Regions from separate parts of the Flaviflexus ciconiae genome, predicted to be linked through region 2. Evidence: riboswitches for the same ligand, from Rfam matches in the RefSeq annotation. Region 2 holds a riboswitch; the other holds the start of a gene.
What was found. Region 2 has a riboswitch for S-adenosylmethionine ahead of EJ997_RS00690 (methionine ABC transporter ATP-binding protein). Riboswitches for the same ligand answer to the same signal wherever they lie in the genome.
Positions count from the first base shown of each region.

Region 1: linked by a shared signal. The riboswitch ahead of EJ997_RS11705 (hypothetical protein) and the one ahead of EJ997_RS00690 (methionine ABC transporter ATP-binding protein) in region 2 are both predicted to bind S-adenosylmethionine.

Region 1 covers NZ_CP034593.1:2,605,507-2,620,923, reverse strand. Annotated here, with positions in the region: gene EJ997_RS11750 (YggS family pyridoxal phosphate-dependent enzyme) at 217-975, opposite strand; gene EJ997_RS11745 (TetR/AcrR family transcriptional regulator) at 1,323-1,961, shown strand; gene EJ997_RS11740 (MDR family MFS transporter) at 1,958-3,625, shown strand; gene EJ997_RS11735 (DUF421 domain-containing protein) at 4,012-4,473, opposite strand; gene EJ997_RS11730 (hypothetical protein) at 4,473-5,018, opposite strand; gene EJ997_RS11725 (hypothetical protein) at 5,704-5,901, opposite strand; gene EJ997_RS11720 (ABC transporter substrate-binding protein) at 6,810-7,994, shown strand; gene EJ997_RS11715 (HAD family hydrolase) at 8,221-9,027, shown strand; gene EJ997_RS11710 (inositol monophosphatase family protein) at 9,024-9,854, shown strand; gene EJ997_RS11705 (hypothetical protein) at 10,279-10,722, opposite strand; SAM riboswitch class IV at 10,736-10,851, opposite strand; gene EJ997_RS14165 (LacI family DNA-binding transcriptional regulator) at 11,357-11,884, shown strand; gene EJ997_RS11695 (substrate-binding domain-containing protein) at 11,797-12,399, shown strand; gene EJ997_RS11690 (PIG-L deacetylase family protein) at 12,439-13,176, opposite strand; partial or broken gene EJ997_RS11685 (IS256 family transposase) at 13,496-14,742, shown strand; gene EJ997_RS11680 (carbohydrate kinase family protein) at 14,920-15,417, opposite strand, start outside.
Region 2 covers NZ_CP034593.1:154,007-169,423, reverse strand. Annotated here, with positions in the region: gene EJ997_RS00720 (NAD(P)/FAD-dependent oxidoreductase) at 1-817, opposite strand, end outside; gene EJ997_RS00715 (FGGY family carbohydrate kinase) at 848-2,263, opposite strand; gene EJ997_RS00710 (DeoR/GlpR family DNA-binding transcription regulator) at 2,309-3,079, opposite strand; gene EJ997_RS00705 (isocitrate lyase/PEP mutase family protein) at 3,400-4,164, opposite strand; gene EJ997_RS00700 (MetQ/NlpA family ABC transporter substrate-binding protein) at 4,410-5,252, opposite strand; gene EJ997_RS00695 (methionine ABC transporter permease) at 5,563-6,249, opposite strand; gene EJ997_RS00690 (methionine ABC transporter ATP-binding protein) at 6,246-7,217, opposite strand; SAM riboswitch class I at 7,223-7,309, opposite strand; gene EJ997_RS00685 (aldo/keto reductase) at 7,535-8,344, opposite strand; gene EJ997_RS00680 (HAD family hydrolase) at 8,414-9,055, opposite strand; gene EJ997_RS00675 (MFS transporter) at 9,125-10,108, shown strand; partial or broken gene tuf (elongation factor Tu) at 10,541-11,733, opposite strand; gene fusA (elongation factor G) at 11,842-13,959, opposite strand; gene rpsG (30S ribosomal protein S7) at 13,998-14,468, opposite strand; gene rpsL (30S ribosomal protein S12) at 14,468-14,842, opposite strand; gene EJ997_RS00650 (DNA-directed RNA polymerase subunit beta') at 15,092-15,417, opposite strand, start outside.

The DNA.
Region 1 (15,417 bases), 380 kb from region 2:
AGTCACTTCCCGCGGAATCAAGCCAACCAACGGAGGAATACAGACTCCAACGAGGGCAATTGCTCAGCCGACCACAATCCCAAAACGGTCAGTGAACTGCATGAAATGAACGACGGACCAGGAAGGCCCAGCCTCGAAGGACCCTTCGCAAGGAAGCAATGTCGGAACTACCGAGAGAGCCGAGATTGTCAGCCTTCCCGCACGAGCAGGTAAGGGTTATTGCTTGGCCGTTGCGCTCGGCCAGTAGTACGCATCAGTTGTTGGGCGCGCGCCGAAGATCGCCTGACCAACGCGAACAACGTTCGCGCCTTCTTCGATAGCGATCTCGTAATCGCTCGACATTCCCATGGACAGTTCACCTGGACCAATAAGGGCCGGATCTCGATCCCGCGCCTCGTCTCGCAATCTGCGGAGTAGCTGGAAGCACGTTCGCACCGCTTCCTTGTCGTCGGAGAAGATCGCGAGTGTCATCAGCCCCTTGACGTTCACGGTTTCAAAACCCCTGAGCGCCTCCAGCATTCCCGGAACAGCACCGGGCTCGAGTCCGTACTTTGACTCCTCACCCGAGGTGTTGACCTGGACGTATACGTCGAGGCTCCGCCCTTCCATTTCCAACCTACGGTCAAGAGCTTCGGCAACACGGAGGGAATCGAGTGCATGAAACTCGCTAGCGAAAGCCGCAACTTCCTTGGCCTTGTTGGTTTGAAGGTGGCCAATGATTGACCACTTCACATCCTCATCGATCAGGTTGGCGTGCTTACGCTTTGCCTCCTGGACCTTGTTCTCCCCCAGCTGGTGAGCACCAGCAGCAATAGCCAGGCGAATGCGCTCCTCAGGAACCGTTTTAGAAACTGGGAGGAGCCTAACTTCCGAAGCATTGCGACCTGCTCGCTCCGCCGCCCGTTCAATCTTTGCCCGCACCGCGGCAAGATTTTCGCGGAACGCTTCGACCGTGTTTGCTGTCGGAAACTCCATGACACCACTCTCCCGTTGGAATACTGACCCCATCTATTGTGCCACTCCGGGATTTCCACGGTTCTTGGCAGTTCGACTACGGACTTTTTCATTCTTGTCCATCACCGCCCAACCAAAGCAGGAGCGCTACCTCTTCACCGTGTGTAAAATCTGCAAGAGAGTCTTTCACCCGTTAGCGATCAGATAGAAGCATATCGGTTTAGTTATTCCGGGCCCGCAACACCAAGATTTCTCCACCGGGAGAAACTAGCTAATTGACAGCGTTTACCAAAGCTAAGACATTGCGGTGACGCACTGTACAAACTTTCACATTGTGCATTCTTGCAGTCAGTGCAATTATGAATCTCGTGCAAAAGTCAGAGCCCGGACTCCGGGAAAGAAAACGCGAGGCGACAACTGCGGCGATTGAACATGGCGCAGTGGATGCTGTTGAGGAACTCGGATACGACGACACCACGGTGGATGAGATCTGTCGGCGCGCTGACATCTCCCCGAGGACGTTCTTTAACTACTTCCCCTCCAAGGACGCCGCTATTGCCGGCCTGCCGCTAACCGTTGCTGGAACGGACGGTGTCGACGAGATTCTCGCCGATACGTCGCAGCCGATCGTTATTCGCCTTGCAAGCATTGTCGAACTCGCACTCACACCAGAACTTCTTCACGATGACCTGACTCGCCGCAGAGGCCAGCTTCTTAAGAAATACCCGCAGTTGCACGAATTCCATCTGGCCGGGATCAGCGCATACATCTCTGAACTATCGGCCCTCCTGACCGATCGGCTTACCAGTCACCCGGAGGAAAGAAGCATCAACAGCGGGCTTGCTGTTGAGAACGAAGCCCACCTGACCGTGGAGCTCGTTGGCACTGCCCTCCGATACACCATTCGTTGCTGGGTCGACCAGCCTCCCACTGCTCCTCATGCCTGGTCGGATGACCTGAAGCAGGCTCTCGACTTTATGTCTCTCATTCTTCGAAGGAACTCATGAACACCACACCTGAAACAGATAAGCGGGCTGTCCACCTCGTTTTCTTGGGACTTTTGACGGCAATGTTTGCCTCATCGCTCGATCAGACGATTCTTGGCACGGCCCTGCCCACGATCGTTGGCGAACTCAACGGAGTTAACCACATGCTGTGGGTGACCACCGCCTACATTCTTGCCGCGACTATTATGATGCCGATCTACGGCAAGCTCGGCGACCTCATTGGCCGCAAGTCGCTCTTCATCTTTGCCCTGGACCTCTTTCTTGTCGGCTCGATCATTGGCGGGCTTTCCCCCGCCATGAACTGGCTGATTGCTGGCCGCGCCGTTCAGGGCCTTGGTGGCGGCGGGCTCATGATCCTGTCGCAGGCAATCATCGCCGACGTAATCCCGGCCCGCGACCGCGGTCGCTACATGGGGATCATGGGTGGCGTTTTCGCCATCTCTTCCGTTCTCGGACCGATCCTCGGCGGCTGGTTCACCGAAGGTATTGGATGGCGTTGGGCCTTCTGGATCAACATCCCGCTCGCCATCATCTCCATCGCCGCAGCCTGGGCGTTCCTCAGGATCCCCAAGAGGGAGATGCCGGAAGGTACAAAGCTTGACGTTGCTGGCATGGTCACCATGGCCATTGCCGTCACCTCGATTGTTCTCGTCACCTCGTGGGGTGGCACCGAGTACGACTGGAGCTCCCCGACGATCCTCGGTCTTATCGCTCTCGCAATCGTTGCCTCACTAGCTTTCATCGAGGTCGAGCGCCGCGCGGTAGAGCCGATCATCCCCCTCCACCTGTTCAAGAACAAGAACTTCAACCTGGCAACCGCCGCCGGTCTGTTCATTGCGATCGCCATGTTCGGTGCCGTCGCCTACCTACCGACCTACCTTCAGATGGTTAACGGCCTATCGGCAACGAATGCTGGTCTTCTCATGCTGCCGATGATGGCGGGGGTTCTCCTCACCTCGATCGCCACAGGCTTCCTCGCATCGAAGACCGGTCGCTATAAGTGGATGCCGATCGCTTCGACTCTCGTTGTTGCCGGAGCCATGGTTCTCCTGTCCACCATGCAGCCCGACACCTCAACTCTCGTGTTCAGTATCTACCTGTTCATCTTTGGTTTCGGCCTGGGACTTGGCGCGCAGATCCTTGTCCTGATCGTCCAGAACACGTTCCCGAACGCCATCGTTGGTACAGCAACAGCCGCAAACAACTTCTTCCGTGAGATCGGTGCTTCTCTCGGTGCCGCAATCGTCGGCGCCCTGTTCACCTCAAGGCTCACCGCCCTCCTCACGGAGCGTATGCCGGTGGAGGCCATGCAGGGTGGCTTCAGCCAGAACTCGCTGACCCCGGCGGCAGTCGCGGAGCTTCCCGCTCCGATCAAGGATGTCATTGTCTCGTCCTACAACGACTCCCTGGCACCCGTTTTCCTGTACCTCCTCCCCCTCATGCTGTTCGCCACGATCATCCTGTTCTTCATCAAGGAAGAGCCGCTGGCTACCAGCATCGACGGTCAGGTCGCCCATGCCCTCGCAGACAACGCAGACCAGGAAGCCGCGCAACTCTCCCGGGAAGCGGGAAGCGCAACCCCGATCGGATTCTCCGGCACCTCAGCAATGGACAGTGGAACGCCCACCGAGCTCGGCCAGGCCGACACCCCCACCAGCAACTGATTGGAAACAATCAACGCCTGATTAGGCACTTTCAATCATTGGTTGAGCAGAATTTACTAGGCAGCACTGAATAACGGGTGCCACCACGACAGGGCACCCCAAACGAAACAGTGGGGGGCGTTAATCCCGAATGTTCAATTTGGGACATTGCCCCGCGAAGAATGAGTAACCGGTGGGCTCACGTCGAAAGACCTGGACCCACCGGTTATCTCTATCCACCCTTCAGCGATAACCAGCACCTGCTACGGAACGCACCCACGACGGCACGCACCTTCTACGAGCACACCCGCCAAGCTCTAGCGATCCTCAACTCTTAGATTCTGCCCGAGGTGCGGAGCCTCAGGAGGGTCGGAGTTTCAGGAGGGGCACAAGCTCAGGAGGATCATCTAGGCCCTATCTGCTTCCTTCGCCTCGGTTGCGAAGAAGGAGATTTTCCCGTCCTGCTCGAGTACGGCAAGTCGAATATCGCTCATCTTCTCAAACCCTGATTGCCGGCCAGCACTGAGCAGTTCGGCAGCCGATACTCGCTGGTGTCTCATCGCCCGAGTATGTGCCACACCGTCGGAAACGAGAACGACGGGCGGCCCTTCTAGTGCCTTGCTGGCCTTTGGCCAGTGGGATACAACGAAGTTGAATCCCACTGCGAGAAGAGCAAAAGTACCGACGGCAACAAGGCCGCCCGTGAGTGTGCGGTCCTCACCAGTGATTGCCTGCTGGATCAAATCCCCCATGCAAATAAACAGCAGTAGGTCAAAGGATGACAGTTCGCCAAGGGTCGCTCTGCCGGTTGCTTTTGTGAGGAGCCAGAGAACAAAGAAGGCAATAACTGCTTTAATGATGATTTCCATTAGGGGAACCTCCACGTATCAAGCGGAACTTCGAGCCGATCATCACCAACGACAACATCGAGAGTGCCGGAAGTTCGCAGCTCCCACTGGTCGCCGGCCCTGCCCTCGATAACGAGCCTCATACCCCTACTACCATCAGGCACCTGATATTCGAGTCTCATGCGTCCGTTCGCGTGAGCCGTCTGCGACTCTGCTTCGGGAATGAAAAGAATATCCTCGATCATTCCTACGTAGTCCTGATCAATGTCGAGATAGACCGTTTCGGGTAGCTCGTTAGCGCTCTCGATCCGGGCAATGACGCGAACATCCTGGGCCGCCCTCGTTGTCTTCGGATAGTCGACATCGACTGAGACCGGCCCAGACTCTGCTCGTGCAGTCCCGTTCAGGTCATAGACCCCTACGAGCCCGACCAGGATAAACACTGCAAAGACTAAGAGAACACCGTTGCGCGCTAGCCGTCTGAGCGGACCACTCCCCGCATACGCCACATCGTCAAACAATGATTCGGGCGGCTCGAGATCAGGGTCCTTTGCCTGTTGCGCCACACTCCCACCTCCGTCCACCCACATAGCCGGAATGGTTCGTCCCACCCCTGGTACGTTGGGAATTCAACGTACCACCAAGCCAAATGACGCGCACCACGTTATTGCGACTATAGTCACCGCGACGCTAAGAGTTGCAACTGAGGAAACCCTAGGTTGTGACGGCCCTCAACTCGTTTTCTTCCGACCTCAATAGGTCCCCGAGAAGCCCCAATTTGGGAGCAAGGAACCAGGGTAGGAGAAACAATGCCGTTGTTGTTACTGGTGAGACTGCCGTGAAGCTCCTACGAAATGCGATATAGCCAGGGACGCGACCACCACGCCCCTGGATACATCGCCTACGTCCCGGCGGCAACCACCCTACCCCCACCAAGGCACGCGAGGATCTCGCCAAGAATAGGCAACGATAGATGCATTTGCTCATGGCGGCTCTCCTGAGCACCAACCAAACAATTGAGAGCCACTCATGGCGCCTATCGAAGCCTGGTAGTCGCGGTTCACCGGAGCCGCCCTGTTACGTCCCTCAGATCCAGGTAATCAGATCATTAGGCGCCACACACAGGGCGCCAGAAAGCCCGATCGCTCCCAAGTTGGTTTGGGGCAGTTGCACCAACAAGTCGAGTTGAACCGTCAAGGGTTTCTTACCGCCTTCCAACTAGGCTTGCCCATCAGGCCTTCGTTCCGGGCATCAACCGATGCCGCAGGCTTTCTCGCCGCTTTCGGCCAACGAGAACAGGTAGCCCAGCCCTCCTGCTCCGACTTTGAGCAGATAGTACTCCTCATACCACTCCATCTCAGCATCAGACCGGAGAGCCGTCGTCTCGGCGATTCTTCGTAGCCGCGCCACGCCATGGTTCCACCGGCGCCACGTTCCTGATTCCGCCACGAACACTATGTAGTTACCGTCAACAGCGACGACCCGTGCCGGGCCCCGGTCCCGGCTCTGCGCACCGAACCGAGCGTGGATGACATGAATGCTGTGACCGGGCCAGTAGGCTTTGCACCGCGTGTCCAGAGGTGCGATACCGATATTCGTACCGTCGGGGCGGTAACTATGAACGCTGTCCGGTCTTCGCTGTTCACCGAACGGGGCTGAGCACCGCGCCCAAAAGGGGGATTGTTATCCACATGGAAATATCCTTAAATCGCTTGATTCCACCCGGGCTTCTGCTCGGGGCAGATCTTCCCTCAAGAAGCGTGCGATACGCGGTTGCCAGTCGACAAGCTGAGAGGCTTAACGTCGAGCTTCTTGATCCGACTCGATCGCAACAGCGGTTCGCGCACTGTGCAAATATCAATCCAATTCACATGTTATTGAATTGGTATCCTCGCCTCCAAACGCGTTTTTTCGGTCGTCGCGACCGAGCAGTCTGGCGAACGGTTAGTTTTGCGGCAGCATCTGTAGTTGCGCACGCAAGTCAGCCCATAAGCACATACTTCAACTCCAGAAACCCAGGCCTCCATGCGAGCCCCTTCGCCCCATGCCGGACTCGTTAAGGCAAACACATGACAAAAACTTATATGTTAATGCCAACATTTCCACGCCCAAGCCGTTTACACCCGCCACAGCCTTGAAAAGTTCCCCAGAAAACGGTACTACAGAACCGCACATGAGCATGGAACGCTCCACGTAAGTTGGTTGAATGTCAATTTATCGGCGATATCTCGTTTCCCCAGCATCTTTAGCCTGCTAGGTGTAGCGATAAAAAGGATTGGAGTCGCATGGTCGTGGATCGTTCCACCCCTGTCCACCACTACTCACATAATCGACCACCATCTTCTGAAGGGAAGACAATGACTACGCGATCACGATTCACCACCCGCATGAGTGCAGCCGTCCTGGTCGCCTCTTTTCTCACCCTTGTAGCCTGCTCCGACGACGAAGAAACCGACGATAACGGAGCTGGCAATGGCGACGCCAACGCCGCTGTTAACACTTCGCAGGTCGATGAGGATTTCGACCTGGATGCTCTTATTGAGGCCGCCGAGGCCGAAGGCCCCATCACGATCTACGACAACACCTCCAAGGTCGAGACCATGGCCGAGAACTTCACAGCCAAGTATGGCATTGAAGCAACCGGCGTAAAGGTCGATGCTTCAGAGGCGTTCGAGATGGTCACGAGGGAAGCCGAGTCCGGCGACGTTCAGGGCGATGTCATTGCCCTGCCCGACATGGCGGCACTCCAAGCACAGCTCCTCCCGGACGAGATTGTTTACTCCTGGATCCCGGGCGATCTCGTTGACAACATTGACGAGTCGCAACGCGACCCGCTCGTTCTTATCCACGACCCGTCCCTGTGGGCCTACAACTCCGAGGTGTACGACACCTGCCCCGTGACGAACATGTGGGAGCTGACCGAAGAGGAGTGGACCGGCAAGGTTGCTCTCGAAGACCCGGTTGCTGCCAACAAGCAGCTCGACTGGTTCAGCCAGATGGAGCAGTTCAACGAAGCTGATCTCCGTGCAGAATACGAGGATCACTTCGGTGAAGACCTCGACGCCGATTCGGCTGTAGAGGAGTGGGTTGCTCGTATGGCGGCCAATGACCCGATCCTGACGAACTCCCACGAGGATGTTTCGGCAGCTGTTGGCGCACCCGGCCAGGAGGACCCGCCCATGGGCCTCATGTCGTCCGCCCTGTTCCGCAACATTGAGGAACAGGGCTACGTCCACGACGTCTGTGCAGACATGGCTCCCTGGGCTGGCGACGCCGCACCCAAGGCCATGGTGATTGCTTCCGAGTCGGAGAACCAGAACGCAGCCAAGCTGTTCATTCACTTCGCACTGACCGAGGAAGGTATTGAGCCGCAGATCAACGACGGCAAGATCTCTTCGAACACCACCATCGAACAGCCGGAGGACCCGGCCGACGTTCGCGGCAACATGGAGAGCATCTACTTCTTCAACAACGAGGGCCTCACCACCGACTGGCAGACCCGCCAGGACTGGCAGGATCTGTGGCGCACCTCCGCTAACTAACCCAAATGCCGGGCCCTTTGCCTACGATGAGTAAAGGACCCGGCACCACCGGGAATGCCGAGACCGGCCCAGCTGGGCCGGTCAAAGCACAACGCGGGACACCGGGCCCGGATAACGGCGTGGTTTGAACCGGACGGCAAGAACTACGTAGAAGACTGTAAGCACCGCTTTCAAACAGCCCCGCTGTCCCAAGAACTATCTACTCAACCTACGAAAGAATGCACCGATGAGCTTATCTGGCCTAATCCTCGACTTTGGAGGCGTGATTGTTCAATCCACCAAGGGAGACGGATGGGAGGAGCAAGTCGCCGATCTCATCGAGGGCATTCTGCACGGCACAGACACCGATACTGTTTCACCGACTGACGCGGACGTGAATGCGACCAGGTCACCGCTCGTTACTCGCGAAACAATTGTTGCCGATGTCGTTGCTGGCGAAACGGCAGTGAAGCTTCTGCGCAACGCGATGTCCCGCCCTCGCTTCCCCGAAGAAGTCAGCCACGAATCATACGTTCTCGACTTCATTGCAGCCGACTGGCCTGATGAAGCGCGGGAACTCCTTCAGCCGCACGCCTCAGAGATTTGCTACTCCGTTGGTATCAATCAGGAGATCCGCACCCTCCGCACCGGCATCCTTGAACTCCTTGCCTGGTGCAAGAAAACCGGCATTCCCGTTTCGATCGCATCGAACGCCCTCTCCGGGCAGGTGCACCGCGATTTCCTCGCCGAGCACGGCCTATCCGATTACTTTTTTGCCGAAATCTACTCCGATGAGGCGGGAGTAAGGAAACCCAATCCACAGCTGATCTTGCAGGCGGCAGAAGCCATTGGCATTCCCGTGGATCAGTGCTGGTACGTTGGCGATCGAATCGACAGGGATGTTCTGTGTGGCGTTCGCGCCGGGGTTGGTGCCACGGTTCTCACTCCAGTGCCCGGCGCCTCCACGAGACCCTTCACCGTTCTGGCTGAACCCACCTATACCTTTGACAATCCCGCTGGCCTCCTCAAACACCTCCAAGGACTCTCCTCATGACAACAGCCATTAACTCCGTTGAACTCCGGTCCATTGCCGAAGGCGCCGCACACTCGGTTGGCGACTACCTTCGCAAAGCCTTCCGCGGCGTCATGAACGTTGATCAAAAGCGGGACCAGCACGACCTCGTTACCGAACACGACCGCGCCTGCGAAGAGATGATTTCCACCTATATCCGCGAGCACAATCCCGGTGCCATTCTCTTCGGAGAAGAAGCCGGTCGCATTGACGCTGAAGGTCCGGCCACCTGGTACATCGACCCGATCGACGGCACCTCCAACTTTGTTCAAGGCCTCGCGTTCTTCTGCTGCTCCATCGGGGTCGAGGTTGAGGGTGAGATTGTTGCCGGGGCCGTCTACGATCCCATGGCAGACAACATGTTCTCGGCGGATGCAAATGGTGCCTACCTCAATGGTGAGACCCTCAAAACCAATCCCGCTCTCCCAGCGGGCGCAGCCACAGTTATCACCGGATACCCCACGGCCAAAGATCTAGAAATTGATGGCGACGAGTTCGCACTCGGAGTGTTCAATTCCTTGGTCACCGACTTCTCTTCAGTTCGCAGGACCGGTTCCGGAGCACTCAGCCTCTGCCACGTAGCGGCAGGATGGACAGACTCAGCTTTTGGCGCCTCGGTCAACGCCTGGGATGTTTCCGCCGCTATGTTCGTGATCCGCCAAGCCGGCGGAACCTACCAGGACATTCGCTACTCCGAGGAGCAGGGACACGACCACCTCGCCCCCGGCTACATTGCCTACGGTCCCGGCGGTGACTTCCCCACCCTCATTAAGGCGCGTGAGGATCTGATCAAGAACAGGCAGCGATAGTTGCATTTGCTCAAGGTGGATCTCGTAGGCGCCAACTATACATTTGAGGGCCACTCTGGATGACCACCGGAGACCGGTAGTCGCAACTAGCGGAGGCGCCCTGTTGCATCCCTCGAAACACCGGGTAATCCAGCCTTTGATAGCTGCATAAAGGACCTAAGAAGGCCAGGGAGATCCCACGTTGGTTTTGGAATAGCAACACCAACAGGCCGCAGTGAACCGTCATGGGTTTTTTGCCGCCTTCCAATAAGGAAGAGTCTGCATGGGTGAGGGTTTAGGGCCAGAGCGGACGGTCGGGAGCGCTATGCCCTTGGGATAGCTCGCGTTCCGCATACTGGCCCTAAACCCGCTACATTACGAGTTGACGTTTCCACCAACGAAGGGCCTGGGCGCAGGTTTGCCGATCAGCCCTTCGTTCCGGTCGTCACCAGGTCATGCAGGCTTTCTCATCACTTTCGGCAAGCGAGAGCAGGTAGCCCACCCCATCCACTTCAACTTTGAGCAGATAATAGCGCTCGGACCATTCCGCCTTAACTCCAGGCAGGAGTTCCGGCACCTCGGCAATTCTTCGTAGCAGCGAGGCGTTGTGGTTCCATCGGCGCCACGTGCCTGTCTCCGTGACAAACTCAATGTAGTTACCCTCGACAATGAGGACCCGCGCCTGCACCCAGTCCCGGCTCTGGCCACCCAACCGGGCGTGGATGGAGTGAATGCTGTGGCCCGGGGAATAGTTCCGGCACCCAGTACCTAGAGGCGCGATACCGACCTTCGCGCCATTGGGGGACGTGACGATCATCGCTGTCTTTTCTTCGCTGTTCTCCGAACGGCGCTGAGCATCTTGCTCAGAAGGGGGATTTTCATCCAACATGGGAATATCCTTAAATCGCTAGTTCCACCCGTGCTTATGCTCGGGGGCAGATCTTCCCTCAGGAGCACCGTGTGCGATACGCGGTTGCCAGTCGACAAGCTGAGAGGCTTAACGTCGAGCTTCTTGATCCGATGCGATCCTAACAGCGGTCCACAAACTTTACAACTGTCAACCCAATTTACGCGTTGATGAGTTGGTTTGCTCGTCTGCAGGTACATGTCGTCGACCATCGCAACACTTCTCAATCGTGGAGGCGTTGAAGGATTGTAACGGTGGACTGGAGCAGGAAGGCGCGCAGTATTTCGGAGGGGGACACTGCCGCGGTAGCGTGCCAATAGGGCGTAGTGCCTGTGGATGTGCTCGCCTGTACGGCCTCATTCAGACTACTTCAACGTTATCGCATCAGCGCTTAGTTCCACCCCGCCAGCCCATGCAGGAAGCCTTCTTGGTTCGATGGAATTCCGCTGATGGCCACACGGATCCTCATGCCCGTAACCTGTAACGCAACTCTGCCCGAAGGTAGTGGCCTCTTTTGCTTCACTATCACGTTCACAAGTCGTTCACTTGAATCTGTCACTATTAATGGAGAGCGGTTAACATAACGCATCGCTCCTTTGACAGAAGTCTCTGATCAATGATCAGCCCGCCCCGCGACTTCACTCCTACCCCTACGAATTGTTACGTGAAAGGCACACCAATGAGAGCTCGCCCAACTATTCTCTCGGTTGCGGAACGAGCGCAGGTATCAAAGTGGCTCGCTTCTCGCGCGATCCGAGGAGAGCCCGGGGTCTCGGAAGAAAATCGTACGAAGATCTTTCAGGCAATGAAGGAGCTAAACTATCATCCAAACTTCGGGGCGAGATCACTACGTTCCTCTACGCACACAATCGGAATTGTTCTTAACGACATTGGGAATCCGCATGATACTCAGACAGTCGAAGGTGCTGAGGTTGAAGCAAACACTCACGATCTGAATGTGATCGTTTCCCATGGAGCCAACTCCCCGACCAAGCTCGTGACGGCTGTTCATTCCATGCTTGAGCTTAAGGTTGAGGGCATTATTGTTCTCTCGTCGTGGCTCCCGTCCAAGGAATTTACCCGGGTCTCAAAAATAGTCCCACCGTCGTTATTTCTCGCTACGACAATCCCCCAGCAAACCTAGACACGGTCGTATCCGACGATGTTATGGGGGCACGCACCGGATGTGAACACCTATTTTCTGTTGGCGCTGAACGGATTGCTTACGTCACCAAGTCGACCAGTGCTACCAGCAGGGCTCGCGAGCAGGGAATGAACGAAGCTCTTACGGCAGTCGGCAAGAAACTCTCGGTTCGTTACGTCGAGTCTTGGGACACGAGTCAATTCCGGAGCATTGTTGCTGATCGAGAGTTCGATGGAATTCTTGCCAATAACGACATGACGGCAGCCCAGTTGCTACGCGTTGCCCATGAAGAAGGCGTATCCGTTCCCAAGCAACTGAAGATCGTCAGTTACGACAACACCTCCACGGCGAGGGTGCTGTACCCATCGCTCACCAGCATTGATCAGCCACAGGAGGCCATGGGAAAGAAGGCGATTAGCCTTCTCCGCGAGCGCATCGCCGACCGAGAAGAGGCAATCCATGCGCTCTTCCCGCCAGAACTGATCGTCCGCCGTTCAACGACAGCGACCGGCTAAGCACATCCCCTGGCCCCGGCAGGCAGAATCATTCATCTCCTACTCGCTATCGGATCCGCCGAGATTGTAGACCTTGAAGGAAACAGCATATTCGGTACCACTTGCTTCGCCACCTTCAGCCAGTACTGCCGGAATGAATTCTGATGGGACCGGATGACCGGTTACATGTCGGAGATAGGACTCGTGAGACTGCAACGATTTCACGGCCGCATCAACATCGACCTGTGAGACAGTCACAGAGTGGGTGGGTTCTGGATGACCAGCGACAAGAATAGCTTTTGTCTTCCATGCCCTCAGCCCCTCATCTCCCAGCTCTCTGAAGACCCACGGATTGCTCGCGTCCCGGACACCATCAATAACGCCTAAGCCAGCAGCTCGGTGATCAGCCTGGTTTAATCCTCCGTAAGCCTCGAAATCGAAGTTCGCAGTGAGAACGGCATCCGGCCTGATCTCTCGAACTAGTTTGGCAATATCTTTGCGTAGCTTCAGATCAGCCACGAGCATTCCATCCGGGTGGCCCAGAATGCGGAGATCACTAACACCTACAGAAGCACATGCAGCTTCCTGTTCTCTCTTACGGAGTGGAGCAATGACTTCCGGCGGTTCTGCCATCCCAGCCTCACCAGCTGTAAGTAGCACATAGATGACTTCAATGCCGCGCGAAGTCCAGTGACTGACTGCAGCAGATGCCCCATATTCCATGTCGTCCGGGTGGGCAACGATACAGAGAACACGCGACCAGTCACGATCGGGAAGAGCAGATAACAGTTCGGACATCGACAACCTCCTGTTTGCCCCACCCTACCGCTACACCCAGATCAGTCGTTCCCCTCAGCCCTAACCGATTCAATCCGAGTGCTCTATTCAGGCAGTGATCCCACGCTTTGTTCAGGCTGGCGCAAATGAGCCAGGACAACACACCTACTATTGACGAGTTCCGCCCCAGGTACGTCAGGATCTGGCTCGAGTTGAGTAGTGCCCCTTAGAGCGGTGTAGCCCCCGGGGTGGTCGTGAGCGTCGTTGCTGACATGAGCGCGGTCACAGTGGGATCCTTCGAGAAAGCTCTCTACTTCCCACTCGAAAGGACATCACCACGATGACCGCCCCTCATATTATCGACCCTGCAGGCCTGCTCCGCGAAGCCCTCGCTGAAGCATCCCCGGATCTGATGCGAGACCTGCTCCAGACCATGATCAACGCCCTGCTCTCAGCCGACGCGGACGCGGTGGTCGGCGCCGAATGGGGCAAGCCCAGCCCCGACCGCCTCACCCAGCGCAACGGCTACCGCCACCGCCCCTTAGACACCCGGGTCGGCACCGTCAACGTCGCTATCCCGAAGCTCAGGTCGGGCACGTATTTCCCTGCTTGGCTGATCGAGCGCAGGAAACGGGCCGAGACCGCACTGATCACGGTCGTTGCTGACAGCTACCTCGCCGGAGTGTCCACGCGGCGGATGGTTAAACTCGTCAAGACCTTGGGCATCCATTCTTTATCGAAGTCGCAGGTCTCGCGCATGGCCACCGAGCTCGACGAGCACGTGGACCAGTTCCGTCACCGCCCCTCGATGAGGCGGTCCCCTTCACCTTCGTCGCTGCTGACGCACTGACCATGAAGGTCCGTGAGGGCGGACGGGTGATCAACACGGTCGTCCTCATCGCCACCGGTGTCAATGCCGACGGGCACCGAGAAGTCCTCGGCCTGCGGGTTACGACCAGTGAGACCGGGGCCGCGTGGAACTCCTTCTTCGCCGACCTCGTCGCATGATGCGCCCTGAGCGGGGTCCGACTGGTGACCTCCGATGCTCACCCGGGCCTGGTCGAGGCGGTCGCCGCGAACCTGCCCGGAGCTGCCTGGCAGCGGTGCCGGACCCATTATGCGACGAACCTGATGAGCGTGTGCCCCAAGAGCTACTGGCCGGCAGTCAAAGCGATGCTGCACTCGGTCTACGACCAGCCCGACGCTCCCAGTGTCCACGCCCGATTCGATCGGCTTTTGGACTACGTCGGCGATAAGCTCCCTGAAGCTCACGATCATCTGGACGGCGCACGTGCCGATATCCTTGCCTTCACTGCCTTTCCGAGCCCGGTGTGGGCCCAGATCTGGTCCAACAACCCGGGCGAGCGCCTCAACCGCAAGATCCGTCGCCGCACCGATTCGGTGGGGATCTTCCCCAACCGAGAAGAGATCATCCGCCTCGTCGGCGCCGTCCTGGCCGAACAGACCGATGAATGGGCCGAAGGCCGACGCTACCTCGGACTCGACATCCTCGCCACAAGCCGCTTCCACACCGTTGCCGACAATGCAGGAAACGTAAGCGACGACCCACTCGAACTGACCGCCTAACCCCCAAACCGACAACGAAGGAACACCAGCTACACCACCCAAAAGGACTTGACCCACCCTTAGAGACATGGAGTAAAGAGAGCGGTGGCCCCGAAAGACGTACTTTCGAGGCCACCTACCTATCAACCTACTCACTATTCGCAGGGAGAGTGAGGCCCTGCAAATAGTGCCCGCGTTTTAGACGCGAGGGAGGGTATCGGCGAATGCCTTCGCCTGTTCGTAGGATTCGAGAACCGCATCGGAGCCCAGCCCCTGGGCGACGAGTGAACCGCAGGCCATGCCCAGGCGAGCAGCTTCTTCGACCGGCTCACCGTCGAGGAGGCCGAGGATGAGTCCGGAGGCGAATGCGTCGCCACAGCCCGTCGTGTCAACGACATCGACCTTCGTGGTGGGGTAGCGACGATCGATGTCGCCCTTCGTGCTGATGCTGACGCCCTCGGCACCAAGGGTGATGATCGCGGTCTTGACGCCGCGGTCAAGGAACCAGCGAGCAGCATCCGCGTAGTTGTCCGCACCCGACAGGAGCAGGGAGTCATCGTCGGAGGGGAGGATGTAGTCCACGTAGGGCAGGCAGTCATCGAGTGCCTCGTGGTCGGAAGCGGAGCCCGTGGGCAGCAGGTCAAGGGTCACAATAATGCCCTTTTCCTTCGCACGGCGAAGGAAATCGACCGTTGC
Region 2 (15,417 bases):
CTGCCGTCGGTCCGAGCATGACGTTACCGAACGCTGTTGGACTGACGAGGACGCCCTTGCCCTTTGACGATGGGACGGCGAGCACAATCTTGTCGACCAGCTCTGCTGAAAGCTTGTCGAAAACGAAGAGTTCTCCCTTACGGGGATGGACGTGGATCCGGTCGTAGCCAAACCTACGATCAAGGTGGTCACCGCCAAGACCCGCGGCGTTGATAACCCACCGCGCTTCGATATCACCCCGGTTTGTTCCAAGGATTGTCGTGTTCTCACCAACGGTGACCATCGTGATTTCGTGCTCGAGGAGGAGCGTCGCTCCCCTATTCACAGCATCGGTTGCAAAAGCGAGAGGTAGCGACCAGGCATCAATAATTGACTCATCGGGAACCGTGAGACCACCCTTCACCCCGTCGCCTAGGTGCGGCAGGAGCTCATAAACTCCGTCAGTATCAATAATCTCAGTCTTGTTGTAACCGTTTTTCTCAGCCTTCTCTTGGAGTGACGGTAGTGCGGCAAGCTCCTCCTCGTCCCAGGCCACGAGCACGGCACCGGACTTCTTCAGTCCGATACCGGTCTTTTCGCAGTAGTCTTCAGTGAGGAAATAGCCTTCGCGTACGAGCTGAGATTCCAGGGTTCCCGGGGAGGCATCGAATCCGGTGTGGAGGATCGCCGTATTTGCTTTGGATGTCCCCTCACACACGTCTTCTCTAGCGTCGAGAAGCACAACGGTGTTCGATGTTCCCGCGAGCTGCCGTGCTATCGCCGAGCCAATGACGCCGGCTCCAATGACCGCAAAATCGTACGGTCGTGTCATGTTCATAGCCGTTCCTTTCAGCGTGATCTGGCAACACTAGAATTCGAGGTTCGCCTCAACTGCGGCAACCCAGCGCTTACGGAAAGCCGCAGCATCGTCAGCACTCATCTTCGGCTCGTACGTGGCTTCGGGCTCCCACGAATAAGGCCCCTCCTCCACCGACATATCCGGGTTCAGCGCCAGCCTCATGGCAGCGGCAGCACCGAGGGCCGTGGCGTGGGCAGACGGGTAGGTATCGATCGGGACCTGAAGCAGATCCGACTGGATCTGCATGAGGACCTTCGAGTTGGTCAGCCCACCATCGACCTTGAGTCTCTGCAGGGGCGTGTCGACACCGGCGGCGATTAGGCTAGCGAGCTCGGCAACCTGGGCGGAGATCCCTTCGAGGATGGCGCGGGAGATCTCTGCCTTACCGGTGGCTAGCTTCATGCCGGTGAGAAAAGCTCCAGCATCGGAACGCCACCACGGAGCCGCCAGCCCGGCGAAGGACGGGCCGCACAGGACCCCGCCTGAATCTTTCGCCACTTCCTTATCGATCTCCTTGACGCCGGAGATCATTCCCATGTCTTTCATCCACCGCACCGCCGTTGCGGCAGTGTAGACCTGGCCGTCAACACAGTAGGAGGTCTTGCCCCGTAGCGTCCACGCCACGGAGGTTGTCAGGCCCGACTCGAAGCGATGTGCTTCATGGCCAGTGTTAACGAACAGGAAGGCGCCGGACCCGTAGGTGCACTTCGAGTCACCGGGATCAAGGCAACTCTCGGCAAGCAGAGCCGCCTGCTGGTCAACCATGAGACCGCCAACGGGGATCTCACCACCGAAGAGGGTCGTCGTGCCGACGATCTCGTCGGACGCCACAAGACGCGGCATTTTCTCGTCCTGGAGCCCAAAGATCTCCAGGAGCTCATCGTTCCATTCGACCGTGTCAATATCGAGAAGGAGGGAGCGCGATGCAGTTGAGGTGTCGGAAACGAATTCGCCGGTGAGCTGGTATACCAGCCACGAATCCGACATCGTCACCACACCTTCCTTCGTGAGGTTCTCGCGAACCCAGGCAAGCTTAGGCGCTGCAAAATAGGTGTCGAGAACAAGGGCGGTTAGTTCATGAATGCGATCAGCTTTGCTTTCGAGGCGGGCAACAATGTCCTTCGATCGCTTGTCCATCCAATTGACACAGGGAGTCAGCGGGTCGCCGGTCTCAGGATCCCAGGCAAGAACAGTTTCCCCGACGTTTGCCAGGGCCACGCCGTCAATTGGTTTACCGGCCTGCTCGATGGCTTCACGCCCAGCATCCACAATCGAGGCAAGTAGTTCGTGCGGGTCATGCTCAACCCCGTCGTTCGAGATGTGATTGAGGGTAACGGGCTTTTCGACAATGGCGTGAATGCCATCATCATCGACGACAATTGCCTTGGAGCCGGAGGTTCCCTGATCGAGTGCAAGAATAGCCATTGAATTGCCTTTCAGTCTTCATTGACATGGGTTTTTCAGTGACGCTTACGCGTCGGCGAGAAGCAGTTGTGCTCCCCTGTCTTTAAGTGCGTCGATTGCGGACTGATCGAGCCCACTATCGGTAGCAATGTACGTTGGTATCTCAACATCGCAAAGCTTGAAGGGTGCGGTCTTACCGAACTTCGAGGAATCGGCGACGACCACCGCGGTCTGGGAGTTTGCAAGGACCGACTGTTTGACGTGCATCTCATCAAAGTCGTAGTCGGTTACCCCAGCATCAGCTGTGATCGCACCAATTGAAATCACCGCAAGGTCCGGGTACAGACCATCAAGGAACGATGTCGCCATCGTTCCCGACAGCGAGAGTTCAGACTTGCGCAGGCGCCCGCCTGACACAATGATCTCGGCACGTTCAAGACGTGACAGTGTGCCAACGGCACGCAATGATGCCGTCACGATAGTTCCCGAGAAAGATGATGGGAATGCTCGAGCAACGGCTTCAACCGTTGTTCCCAGATCAAGGAACACGGTTCCCGATTCCGGTATGAGCTCAGCAACCCGCTCCGCGATCTGTGCCTTCTGCTCGGAAGCAATGTTCTCGCGTTCCGAGTGCGGAGCTTCGCTACGGGAGGTAACAGCAATACTGATTGCTCCCCCATAAACGCGCTTCAGCAGAGCCAGCTTCTCGAGCTCAAGAAGATCTCGCCGGACCGTCTCAACCGACACTCCGTATCGTTGAGCAATATCGTCGGTCTCGACACCACCCTGCGTGCGAAGATCCTCGAGGATCAGGCTCCGGCGCTCCTGTGCAAGCATGCTCTACCTCTCTGACTAACTCGAACACTAAACCAAATCCACGCAATCGGGCAACAATCCACAAGAACTCGACTTCGCACACTTTCCCAATGCACGATGGCTGAATCTCACCCCGGTTGTTTTGGCGCTCTGAAACCTTACTGCGGCACCAAACCACGACAGGATAATCATGAAGACAACAGCTATTGATGAATACACTTCCGCCGCATCCGTGTAAATTCGGCCCCCGGCCCCAGGCGTGAACGTAAGACTTCCTGATAACACATAGCCCCGGTGACCGCCTCCCTTGAGGCGTCACCGGGGCATGTTGATTTGTGGTTTTAGAGCCAGGCTTCTAGTTGCTTTGCCGAGACATCGGTCAGCCAGGACTGCCAGCGCGGACCGAAGGAGATGCGACGGACGCCGAGGCGCTTCAAGCCAGCAAGGTCACCGGCGCCGTTACCATCCACTGGGTGAACGCCGATATTGACGGGGACGGAGACAGCCTCCACAAGTGCTGAGACCTGTTCGACGGTTGATGCCCTGACGGGATAAACAGAGCGGGCACCGGCCTGCTCAATGAGTTTGATCCGTTCTACTGCTTCTGCGAGGGGATCATCATAAACGTCGGTTCCAAGCCTGATGGCATCGGTTCGTCCATTAATGACGAAGTCGACTCCTGCGCCATCTGCGGCCTGCCGGGCGGCGGCAATATAGTCCGCATGCTCCTGGCGGTCACGAACCCGGTCGTCTTCCCGGTGAACAACGTCCTCGATGTTGGCTCCGACGGCACCCGATTCGATGATGCGCTCGATGAGTTCTTTCGGATCGAGCCCATATCCCGACTCGACATCAGCACTGACAGGAATGTCGACGGAGTCGACGATCCTCTTGACTATGTCCAGGTATTCGCCGAAATCCATATTCTCGCCATCGGAGCTACCGATAGCGTCGGCAACCGGGTGGCTACCGACGGTGAGTCCTGCGAAGCCAACATCTGCCGCTATCCGACCACTCCACGTGTCCCACACAGTTGGCAGGACTAAAATCTCACCCGATTCATGTTGATTGGCGAATAGTTTTGCTTGTTCTTTGATGTTTGACATCCGTGTTCCCTCCCAGAGTCATCTCGAGACTATGCGGGGTACCTGAACAATCCCTAGGGCTTTCACCAAGAGCTTTTATCAGGCCGAGCATCCGCACCTAACACGGTTCAAACACGGTGCTTGGTCAGACTTTTCAAGCAACAGCGCTTCTTAGTACCGCTCAATCCTCAGAACATGTTTATGTCGAAAGTGATTGCGAAAGGGGGCAACCGGTCGTAGCCAGTCACCCCCTTTCTCGGTGTTACTTAGAAGGCAGGAACAACCTCACCGTTGGGGTAGGTTTCGGTGATAAAGTCGGCGACTTCCTGCGAGTGGAGGAGTTCGTCGAGTGCCTGGATGGCCTCGAGCTTGTCGGTGTCGGTGTTCCAAGCGAGCACGTTCGCGTAGGGGTTGTCTTCACCGGACTCGATGGCGATCGAGTCTTCGGAGGGAACAAGCCCACCGTCAAGGGCGAAGTTACCGTTGATGATGGAGAGATCGACCTGGTCGAGGGTACGAACAAGGTTCGGGGCCTCAAGTTCAACGAACTCGATGTTCTTCGGATTGTCAGCAATATCGAAGATGGTGGGATTCTCGACGGAGTCGTCGAGGGTCAGCACACCATTGTCCTCAAGCAGCCAGAGAGCGCGAGCCTGGTTGGAGGGATCGTTGACGATAGAGACCTTGGCACCGTCCGGGAGGTCGTCGATGGACTCAAGAGTCTCGGAGTAGGCAGCGTAGGGCTCAATGTGGACGCCTTCGCCACGGTCGAACTCGTAACCGTTATCGGCGATCTCAGTCTCGAAGTAGGGGACGTGCTGGAAGAAGTTAGCATCCAGGTCACCCGAGTCGAGGTTACGGTTCGGCAGGACGTAGTCGGAGTACTCGACAACCTCGATGTCAATACCGGCCTCTTCGGCCAGGTTTTCATCGATGTAGTTGAGGATGTCTGCGTGGGGAACCGGGGAGGCTCCAACCTTGAGGGTGACAACCTCACCGGAGGCCGCGGTCGAATCCGAGGTGGTCTCCTCGGATTCCTCTTCATTGGACGAGCATGCCGAGAGGGCAAGGGCTGCGGCTGCTGTGAGAGCAAAAATTTTACGACGCATTGGTTTACTTCCTTTTGTTATTAAATGAGCAAGTGGGATCCTTGGAACCCTCTGCTCGGATTGCCAGTCCGCACTATGGGTGCGGTCGTGGCGGAGATTGTGTTGACGGTGCGGGCATAGCCCAGAGTTACGGGGATGACGTGACTCGAGAGAGATCTCGGTGAATTACGGTCACGAGGAGCGAGCCAAGAAGCCTTGTGCGAGCGCTTCCATTCGAAGAACTGTTTCGGTGGAGGTCACTCGAATGAGTTGCTTCCTGCGATTCGGATCAGGTGTTTGTCGCGAGTCGTTCGTTCCGATATGCAGAGACTCAGCGGTGGTCTACATATCGGCTGAGCATGTCGCCGAGCATTTGGACGATTTGAACGATAACAACAAGAACAACAACGGTGATGATGAGGACGTCGAGGAAGTACCTCTGGTAGCCGTAGTTGTAGGCAAGAGCTCCGAGCCCGCCGCCTCCAACCGTGCCTCCCATGGCGGAGAAGCCAATAATCATGATGATGAGAACGGTGATCGACTGGATGATTCCGGGAAGGGCCTCACGGAGAATCACGTCCCCCATGATCCTCGTTCGTGTTGCCCCCATCATCTGAGCGGCTTCGATCTTGCCTGAATCAACAGCCAGAAGGTTCGTCTCGACCAGGCGAGCAAAGAACGGAATGGATCCGATTGCGAGCGGGAACACCATGCCCCGCCATCCAATGTTGGTCTGCATGACCCAGTCCGTGACCGGTAGCAAGAGGATCAGAAGGATGATGAACGGGATCGAACGCCCGACGTTAACGATCAGGGAAAGAATGGCGTTGACGATCTTGTTAGGACGGATTCCGCCCTTCGCGGTGGCAACGAGAAGGATACCGAGAGGCAATCCAATGACCACCGTTGCGAGGGTGGACCAGCCGACCATGAGCAGGGTTTCCACGGTCGCGTCCCACAGCGTCTCTTGGACGATCTGGTTATTGAACCACGTGCCGTCCTGAGTCAAAGTATTCATGCTGCACGCTCCTTCGCATCAATGCCCTGAGCAGCGAGCGCCGCAATGGTCGAATCGACCCGAGCATTTTCAACCGAGAGAACGAGGCGTGCGATCTGGGCGGAGCCCAGAGTCTCGAACGTTCCAGCGGTAACATCTGCCCCGAGCTCGGCCACCAGGCTGAGAACGTGGGAACCGGAGGGCTCCCCCGGACGGGACGTAAAGGCAATGTCGATCAGTGTCGTTCCCGGCGGGATCTCGTCAACCTTCGGAGGCGGAACAATGGCAGCACCTAGGCGGGAGCCGGTGTCCGTGATGATCTCGTCAAGCCTGCCGGACTGAACAACCTTGCCCTTCGACAGGAGCGTGACGGCGTCACAGGTTTCGCGCACCACCGACATCTCGTGCGTGATGATGACGACCGTGACACCGGTCTGGTCGCGAACATCCTTAATGAGGTCGAGAATCTGTTCGGTGGTTTGAGTATCGAGAGCCGAGGTCGGTTCATCGCACAGGAGCACTGCGGGCCGTGCCGCGAGCGCACGGGCAATGGCGACGCGCTGGCGCTGACCACCGGAAAGCTGGGACGGATAGGAGTCGCCACGGTCACCAAGGCCGACGAGGTCAAGGAGCTCTTGTACGCGTTCGCGCCGCCCTCCCCTATCAAGGCCGGCAACCTTCAGCGGGTACGCAATGTTTTGACCGGCGGTACGAGCATCAAGCAGGTTGCCGCCCTGGAACACCATGCCGATTGAGCGGCGTGCTGTCCGTAGCTGGTTGGGGGTGAGCGAGGAAAGGTCCTGCTCATCGACCCAAATATGGCCTTCGGTTGGCCTTTCGAGTGCCGTCAGGCACCTGATCAGAGTGGACTTGCCCGCACCCGACTGGCCCACAATTCCGTGAATTTGGCCTGCAGGGATATTGAGATCGATACCGTCGAGAGCGACAACTCCCGGGTACACCTTGCGGACACCGTCCAATGTGATCATTGATTCCTCCATCGGTCCTGGCCTTAGCACCGGGTTTTTCTCGGTTGCTGCGGCGTCGACGAGCCAGGTCTCTCAGCCACTCTTGATGGTTCCCCCATTAGACAACGCCCCAGGTCAGAGCGCCAAACAATCTCAGGATTTGGACGCAGTTGGCCGTGTGACACCGAGCACGTTATGTCAACCTATGTCCACTTTATTCATGGGCAAGGGAGAGCCCCGACGACAGTCACCCGCACGTTCCTGTACAGGAAATGTGCGAGGCATAACTACCGCCGGGGCGCCTCTGAAGTTTGGTTCTACACTTTAAGTGCTTAGGTCTATCGCTCGTCGTGCGTTGCAGGATCCCATTCGCCAAGTTCGCGCTGCGGGAGTGCGGAGATCGCTTCCACCTCTGCGGGGGTCAGCTGAACCTCGACAGCCTCAAGGTTCTGCTTCCTACGCTCCTCGTTCGTGGAGCGGACAATCGGGATGGCACCGATCGCACGGTGCCAGGCCAGGACTGCCTGCGAGGGCGTGATGCTGTGCGCTTCGGCCGCGGAGACCACAGCTTCTGTCTCGAACAGGTCACCACCCTTTGAAAGCGGGGACCAGGACTGGACAGCAATCCCGCGATCAGCAAGTTCCTTGCGGTATTCGGGGCGGTGCAGGCCCGGGTCAACCTGCACCTGGTTCGTGGCAGGGACGAGGCCGGTCTTAGCCTTCAGTTCATCCAGGTGTTCGATGAGGAAGTTGGAGACGCCGAGGGTGCGGACAAGACCTTCCTCCTGCGCCTTGGCCATCTCCTCGTACGCCTCGGGGTAAAGGCCAAGCATGGGGAGCGGCCAATGAATAAGCCACGCATCGAGGTAGTCGACGCCGAGCCTGCTAAGGCTACGCTCGAGCGCTCCCCGAACATCCCCATGATCATTGCCGCGGAGCTTGGTTTGGAGAATAACGTCCTCGCGAGCAACGCCGGAGGCCTTGATTCCCTGACCGACGGCCTCTTCGTTCTCGTACTTCGATGCCGTGTCGATAAAGGTATAGCCAGCATCGAGCGCCGAAGCGACAGCAGTTGTCGCTTCCTCTCCCATGAGGGGAGAAGTGCCGAATCCGATCTTCAGTGAATTGAAATCAACCTGTGCGTTCATTCACCCAGGCTACCAACGCGTAACCTCGGCGACGAGAGTTCCAAGCCCCTGGCAGAATCCGAAACGAACTCAGAGGAGGCCTGCGAGTGCCGCGAGCTCCAGCTTCAACACGTTAACGACTCTCGCTCCCGCACCGCGTGCCGACGTCTCCCCCGGGATTGAGTCTTCAAAGGCCAAGCATTCGGCGGGGTTCACACCGAGTCTGCTGATAGCGGTGGCATAGGGCTCGGGGTCCGGCTTGCCACGCTGCACCTGATCCCCGGTGACACGCGCAGAGAAGTAGTCTCGCGGCAGGCTTTCAATGGCCGGCCCAGCTAGATTCATCGGGGTGGCAGTCACTAGAGCTTGGGGCATTCCAGCATCTGCAAACGCATCGAGAAGTTCAATAGCTCCGGGCATGAGGTCCGGATCCGAATAGACCTGCTCGGCCATGAGGACCGCTACCTCTTCGAAGAGAACCATGCCGTCAGCAACGTCCCCACCATCGCGCCGGAGAACAAATTCCATGTGTTCGGCATGATCTTCCGTGGATGATCCGTGGAGAGCTTCTTCATCGGATTTCAACCAGCTTCCACCCCGTGCTTCAATGATCTTCTTCGTGTTGGCAACCCACTGGGACTCGGTATCCGTGATCGTTCCATCCAGGTCCCAGAGGATGGCGGAGGGTTCAGAATTGAGTCCGCAGGCGCGGTACACGTCAACAAGGCTCATACTGCCAGGGTACGCGAAGCCACCTGATGGTACGACTCGACGCGCACTCCATCACCCTTCCACGTGCGGATGGAACCTCTCCCATGCGGACTGGCGGGACATGCCCAAAGATTCACCGATGCTCGCCCAGCTCAGACACTGTCCGGCCCAGTTCTCCTACTCGCTGCCGGAATCATCGGAATAGCCGACGTCGTCTTCACAACCGCAGAGACGACCGTGATCCCCGCTCTTGTCCCGAAGAAGCGGCTCAAACACGCCTACTCCCGCCTGGCAGTCACAAGTCAGTCAGCATCAGCTGCCGCGGCGGGCACCGGCAGCCTGGCATTGGGCTTTCTCGGGATGCCCGGGATGATCACCCTAGCAGTCACGTCCTACGTTTCATCCCTGCTCAGCCAGCTTGGGATCCGGGCACCTGCTCAACCAGAGACTATGCAGATCAGACCGAAGGCTCGTCTACGCGATGGCTTCGTTGCCTTCTGGGAGATTCCTGCCCTCCGGGCCCTTACCACCTCGGCAGCATTGACAAACGCTGGGGTGATGCTCGGCAACACAATTCTGCCGGTGTTCATTCTCAGCGACCTTGGTTTCTCTCCCGCCATCTACGCAGCCCTTGGTGTCATCTCAACCATCGGCGCTATCATCGGTGCCGGGCTCGCGCCCCGCCTCTCAGGACACAACGGTCTGCGCCGACTACGTATCGCCTGCGCACTCGTTGCGGTTTCCGCCGTTCTCCTCGCGGTGTTCTGCCAGCGACTGCCGGGCCCGGAACTAATCTGGCTAGCGATCCAAGGCTTCTCGTGGAATCTGCTCGTCAGTATCTCAGCGGTGTCCGGAGCCGAGGTACTACCCAAGACAATCAGCCAAGAACAGCTCGCATCGGTCGCAGCTTCACAGCGCACCATCACGCTAGGGATCATGCCGATCTCAGCCCTTATCGGTGGCGCCCTTGGAACAGTGGCGGGTTCGGTACCGATGCTGGTGGTATGGGCGGAGCTAGCGGGCCTTGCAACTCTCCCCATCCTCGCCAAACGCTCCCTCGAAGATTACCGCTAGTTGTCTGCGGGCCGGTGGATTGACTGGACCGTAGTCGGCCACCTCCCACTGACCCACCGCTTACGTGCCATGAACTGAGGAGCCCTGGGCATATGCTCCACCCATAGTCCCAGTCGCGGTAGATGGTCTGCACTAGCCGCACCGGCATCACCTCCGCGTTGCACGAGAGCACAATCGCTCCTTCGCTGTCGAAGCAGTCCCGGTTCCGATCGGACGAGCATCCTCGGGTACCTCTTCAGTACGTCAGCGCCGCAGGGGAATCCCAGACACAGCACTTCCCGAGATAGCTCCTTTCGATGTCGGCCCATCGCGCCCGACAATGCTCCCCTGTTTGAAATCACTCCCCTCTCGGGACATGCAACCCGTTGAGACAAGTACGCCCCGGCGAAAGCCGGGGCGCACTCATGAGATCGATAGATCTAGGCGTTTGAATTAGCCGAGGATCTTGGTGACCTTACCTGAACCAACGGTGTGGCCACCCTCGCGGATAGCGAAGCCGAGGCCCTCTTCCATGGCGATGGGCTGGATCAGCTCAACGGTCATCTCGGTGTTGTCACCGGGCATAACCATCTCGGTGCCCTCGGGAGGGTGATGACGCCGGTAACGTCCGTGGTACGGAAGTAGAACTGCGGGCGGTAGTTGGAGAAGAACGGGTTGTGACGGCCGCCCTCTTCCTTCTTGAGCACGTAGGTCTGTGCCTCGAACTTGGTGTGCGGGGTGATGGAGCCGGGCTTGCAAACGACCTGGCCGCGCTCGACCTCTTCGCGCTTGATGCCGCGGATGAGGAGACCACAGTTCTCGCCTGCGTCGGCGTGGTCCATCTGCTTGTGGAACATCTCGATACCGGTGACGGTGGTCGTCATCGGCTTCTCCTTGATGCCGAGGATCTCGACATCGGAGTTGATCTGGAGCTGACCACGCTCGACACGACCGGTGACAACGGTGCCACGGCCGGTGATGGTGAAGACGTCCTCGATGGGCATGAGGAACGGCTTGTCCATGTCGCGGACCGGGTCGTCGAAGTAGGTGTCAACCTGCTCCATGAGGTCCTGAACGGACTTGACCCACTTCTCGTCGCCCTCGAGTGCCTTGAGAGCCGAGATCTGCATGACGGGAGCGTTGTCGCCGTCGAAGCCCTGCGACGAGAGAAGGTCACGGACCTCCATCTCGACGAGCTCGAGGATTTCCTCGTCGTCAACCATGTCGGACTTGTTCAGCGCAACGATGAGCTGCGGAACGCCAACCTGGCGGGCGAGAAGAACGTGCTCACGGGTCTGAGCCATCGGGCCGTCGGTGGCGGCGACAACGAGAATCGCGCCGTCCATCTGTGCGGCACCGGTGATCATGTTCTTGATGTAGTCGGCGTGACCGGGGGCGTCAACGTGTGCGTAGTGACGCTTCTCGGTCTGGTACTCAACGTGCGAAACGTTGATGGTGATGCCGCGCTGACGCTCCTCGGGAGCGTTGTCGACCTGGTCGAACGGGGTGAACTCGTTCAGATCCGGGTACTGGTCAGCAAGAACCTTCGAGATGGCAGCGGTCGTCGTCGTCTTACCGTGATCGACGTGACCGATGGTGCCGATGTTCATATGCGGCTTGGACTTGTCGTACTTGGCCTTGGCCACTTGTCCTCCTGTAGGACTCGGGTAGTTTCTCTGCTTGAAAAGGATACAGGAGCATCCTCGGGGCGGAGCGATCTACTATCGGTTATTTTTCTTACAAATGACCTAGGCTCACTCGCCCCGGGTCTTCTTGATGATTTCCTCGGAGACATTCCTCGGAACTTCCGCGTAAGTCGCGAACTGCATGGTGTACACCGCGCGACCCTGCGTCTTGGAACGCAGATCACCAACGTACCCGAACATTTCGGACAGCGGAACCTGGGCGCGAACGATCTTGATGCCGGTCGCGTCCTCCATGGACTGAATCATGCCACGGCGAGAGTTAAGATCGCCAATCACATCGCCCATGTACTCTTCGGGGGTCCTGACCTCGACGTCCATCATGGGCTCGAGGAGAACCGGATCTGCCTGCTTGATGCCTTCGCGGAAGACACCCTGGCCGGCGATCTTGAATGCCATCTCCGAGGAGTCGACATCGTGGTAGGCGCCGTCGAGGAGGGTGGCCTTAACGCCAACCATCGGGTATCCGGCGAGGATACCGTTCTCCATGGCAGCCTGGATGCCCTGGTCAACCGACGGAATGTATTCGCGGGGAACACGGCCGCCGGTCACGGCGTCAACGAATTCGTAAACTTCGCTGTCTTCGGTCTGCGGGATCGGCTCGAAAGCGACCTGGACCTTAGCGAACTGACCCGAACCACCGGTCTGCTTCTTGTGCGTGAAGTCGACCTTGTCGACCTTGCGGCGGATGGTCTCGCGGTACGCAACCTGGGGTGCGCCAACGTTGGCGTCAACCTTGAACTCGCGCTTCATGCGCGTGACAAGGATGTCGAGGTGGAGCTCGCCCATACCGCCGATAACGGTCTGGCCGGTTTCCTCGTCGAGGCGGACGGAGAACGTCGGGTCCTCTTCAGCAAGACGCTGAATGGCGGTGCCGAGCTTCTCCTGGTCGCCCTTCGACTTGGGCTCGATAGCAACGTGGATAACGGGCTCGGGGAACGTCATCGACTCGAGGATGACAGGCTTCTGCGCGTCGCAGAGCGTGTCGCCCGTGGTCGTGTTCTTGAGTCCGATGACCGCGTAGATGTGGCCCGCGTGGGCAACGTCAACGGGGTTCTCCTTGTTGGAGTGCATCTGGAAGATGCGGGAGATGCGTTCCTTGTTCGACTTCGTCGAGTTCTGGATCTGCGAACCTGCCTCGAGCTTGCCCGAGTAGACGCGGATGTAGGTGAGCTTGCCGAAAAACGGGTGAACGGCAACCTTGAACGCGAGAGCCGCGAAGGGCTCGTCCTCGTTGGCGGAGCGGGTAACAACTTCCTCTTCGTTGCCGACGGCGTGACCTTCGATGGCCGGGACGTCGAGCGGGGACGGGAGGTAGTCGAGAACGCCGTCGAGCATCGGCTGGACGCCAATGTTCTTGTAGGCGGAACCGCAGAAGACCGGGTAGGCCTCGCCAGCGATCGTGAGCTTACGGATGGCGCCCTTGATCTCGTCGATCGTGAGCTCTTCGCCACCGAGGTACTTGTCGAGCAGGTCCTCGTCGGTCTCTGCAACCGACTCGAGCAGCTCGGCGCGAGCGGCCTCAACGGCGTCCACCATGTCGGCGGGAATCTCTTCCTCGATGACAACGGTGCCGTAGGTCTTCTCACCGTTCTGCTCTGCCGGGAAGCGGTACGCAACCTGCTTGATGACGTCAACGACGCCAGCCAGGTCGGACTCTGCACCGATGGGGAGGGTCACGACGAGCGGGGTCGCCTTGAGGCGATCCTTGATCGTCGAGACGGTGAACTCGAAGTTGGCTCCGAGCTTGTCCATCTTGTTGACGAAGCAGATACGGGGAACGTTGTACTTATCCGCCTGACGCCACACGGTCTCCGACTGGGGCTCAACGCCCTCCTTGCCGTCGAAGACTGCGACAGCGCCGTCGAGGACGCGCAGTGAGCGCTCAACCTCGACTGTGAAGTCGACGTGACCGGGGGTGTCGATAACGTTGATCTGGTGGTTCTTCCAGAACGCGGTTACGGCAGCCGAGGTGATCGTGATACCACGGTTCTTCTCGTCTTCCATCCAGTCGGTCGTCGAAGCGCCGTCGTGTGTCTCACCGAGCTTGTAGTTGATGCCGGTGTAGAACAGAATACGCTCGGTCGTTGTCGTCTTGCCGGCATCGATGTGCGCCATGATGCCGATATTGCGGACCTTCTTAAGGTCGGAAAGCACTTCCTGTGCCACTATTAGCTCTCTTCAGTTCGAGGTTGTCGGACGGCCGCTTACCAGCGGTAGTGAGCAAAGGCCTTGTTGGACTCTGCCATGCGATGGGTGTCTTCGCGACGCTTGACAGCGGCGCCGAGACCGTTCGAGGCGTCGAGGATCTCGTTCATGAGTCGCTCGGTCATCGAGTTCTCGCGGCGCTGCCTCGAGTAGTCAACGAGCCAGCGGAGCGCGAGAGTCGTGGAACGACCTGCCTTAACCTCGACGGGGACCTGGTAGGTCGCACCGCCGACGCGGCGGGACCGCACCTCGAGCGAAGGCTTGATGTTGTCCATGGCGCGCTTGAGAACCTCGATGGCATCCTGGCCGGACTTCTCGGCAACACCGGAAAGGGCGCCGTAGACGATCGCCTGAGCGGTCGATTTCTTGCCGTCGCGGAGCACACGGTTGACCAGCTGGGTCACGAGCTCCTGGCCGTAGACGGGATCTGCAACGAGGGGGCGCTTCGGAGCGGGGCCTTTACGGGGCATTAGTTCTTCTCCTTCTTTGCGCCGTAGCGGGAACGTGCCTGCTTGCGGTTCTTAACACCCTGGGTGTCGTGCGAACCGCGGACGATCTTGTAGCGAACACCGGGGAGGTCCTTCACGCGGCCGCCACGGACGAGCACGATCGAGTGCTCCTGAAGGTTGTGGCCTTCACCGGGGATGTATGCGGAAACCTCGATGCCGGTCGAAAGGCGCACGCGGGCGACCTTACGAAGGGCCGAGTTCGGCTTCTTGGGGGTAGTTGTGTATACGCGGGTGCACACCCCACGACGCTGCGGGCTACCCTGGAGCGCCGGCGTCTTGGAGGCGCCTGGCTTCGATGACCGACCCTTGCGGATCAGCTGCTGAATAGTGGGCACTCTATCTCCTGCTCATTATTAACTGGTGGAAGGGCTCGAGTAGTTACGAGCCCGTGACCGAACGGTCTTTCGCAGCAACGCCGGACGGTCTCCTCCCTTGCAGGTGCAACTCCCGCGCGCGAGGGATGTTCGATAATACGAACACCGTATATCAGATTAGCGTTATTGCTTCCGCTAGGTCAAAGGATTGGCCTGTATCGAGCGGTGGTACTCGACACAGGCCAATCCCCTAATCAGCGATGATGGTGGTTAGTTTCCACCGAAGGCCGGTCCGTAGCCGGAGTATCCGGTTCCGTAGAGGCCAGCGCCGAGATCCAGTCCCGAATCGTACGGGTCAAGATCCTGGCGGATGAATCCGGTCATCTTCTCGAACTCGAGGCGAGCCTCGGTCGTCGGCTCTGCCTTGACCTGGCGGAGCTTCTCCAGACCGGTGCCGGCCGGGATGAGCTTACCGAGAATGACGTTCTCCTTGAGGCCGTTCAGCGGGTCGCGCTTCGAGTTGAGCGCGGCCTCGGTGAGGACCTTGGTGGTCTCCTGGAACGAAGCAGCGGACAGCCACGAGTCGGTCGCGAGCG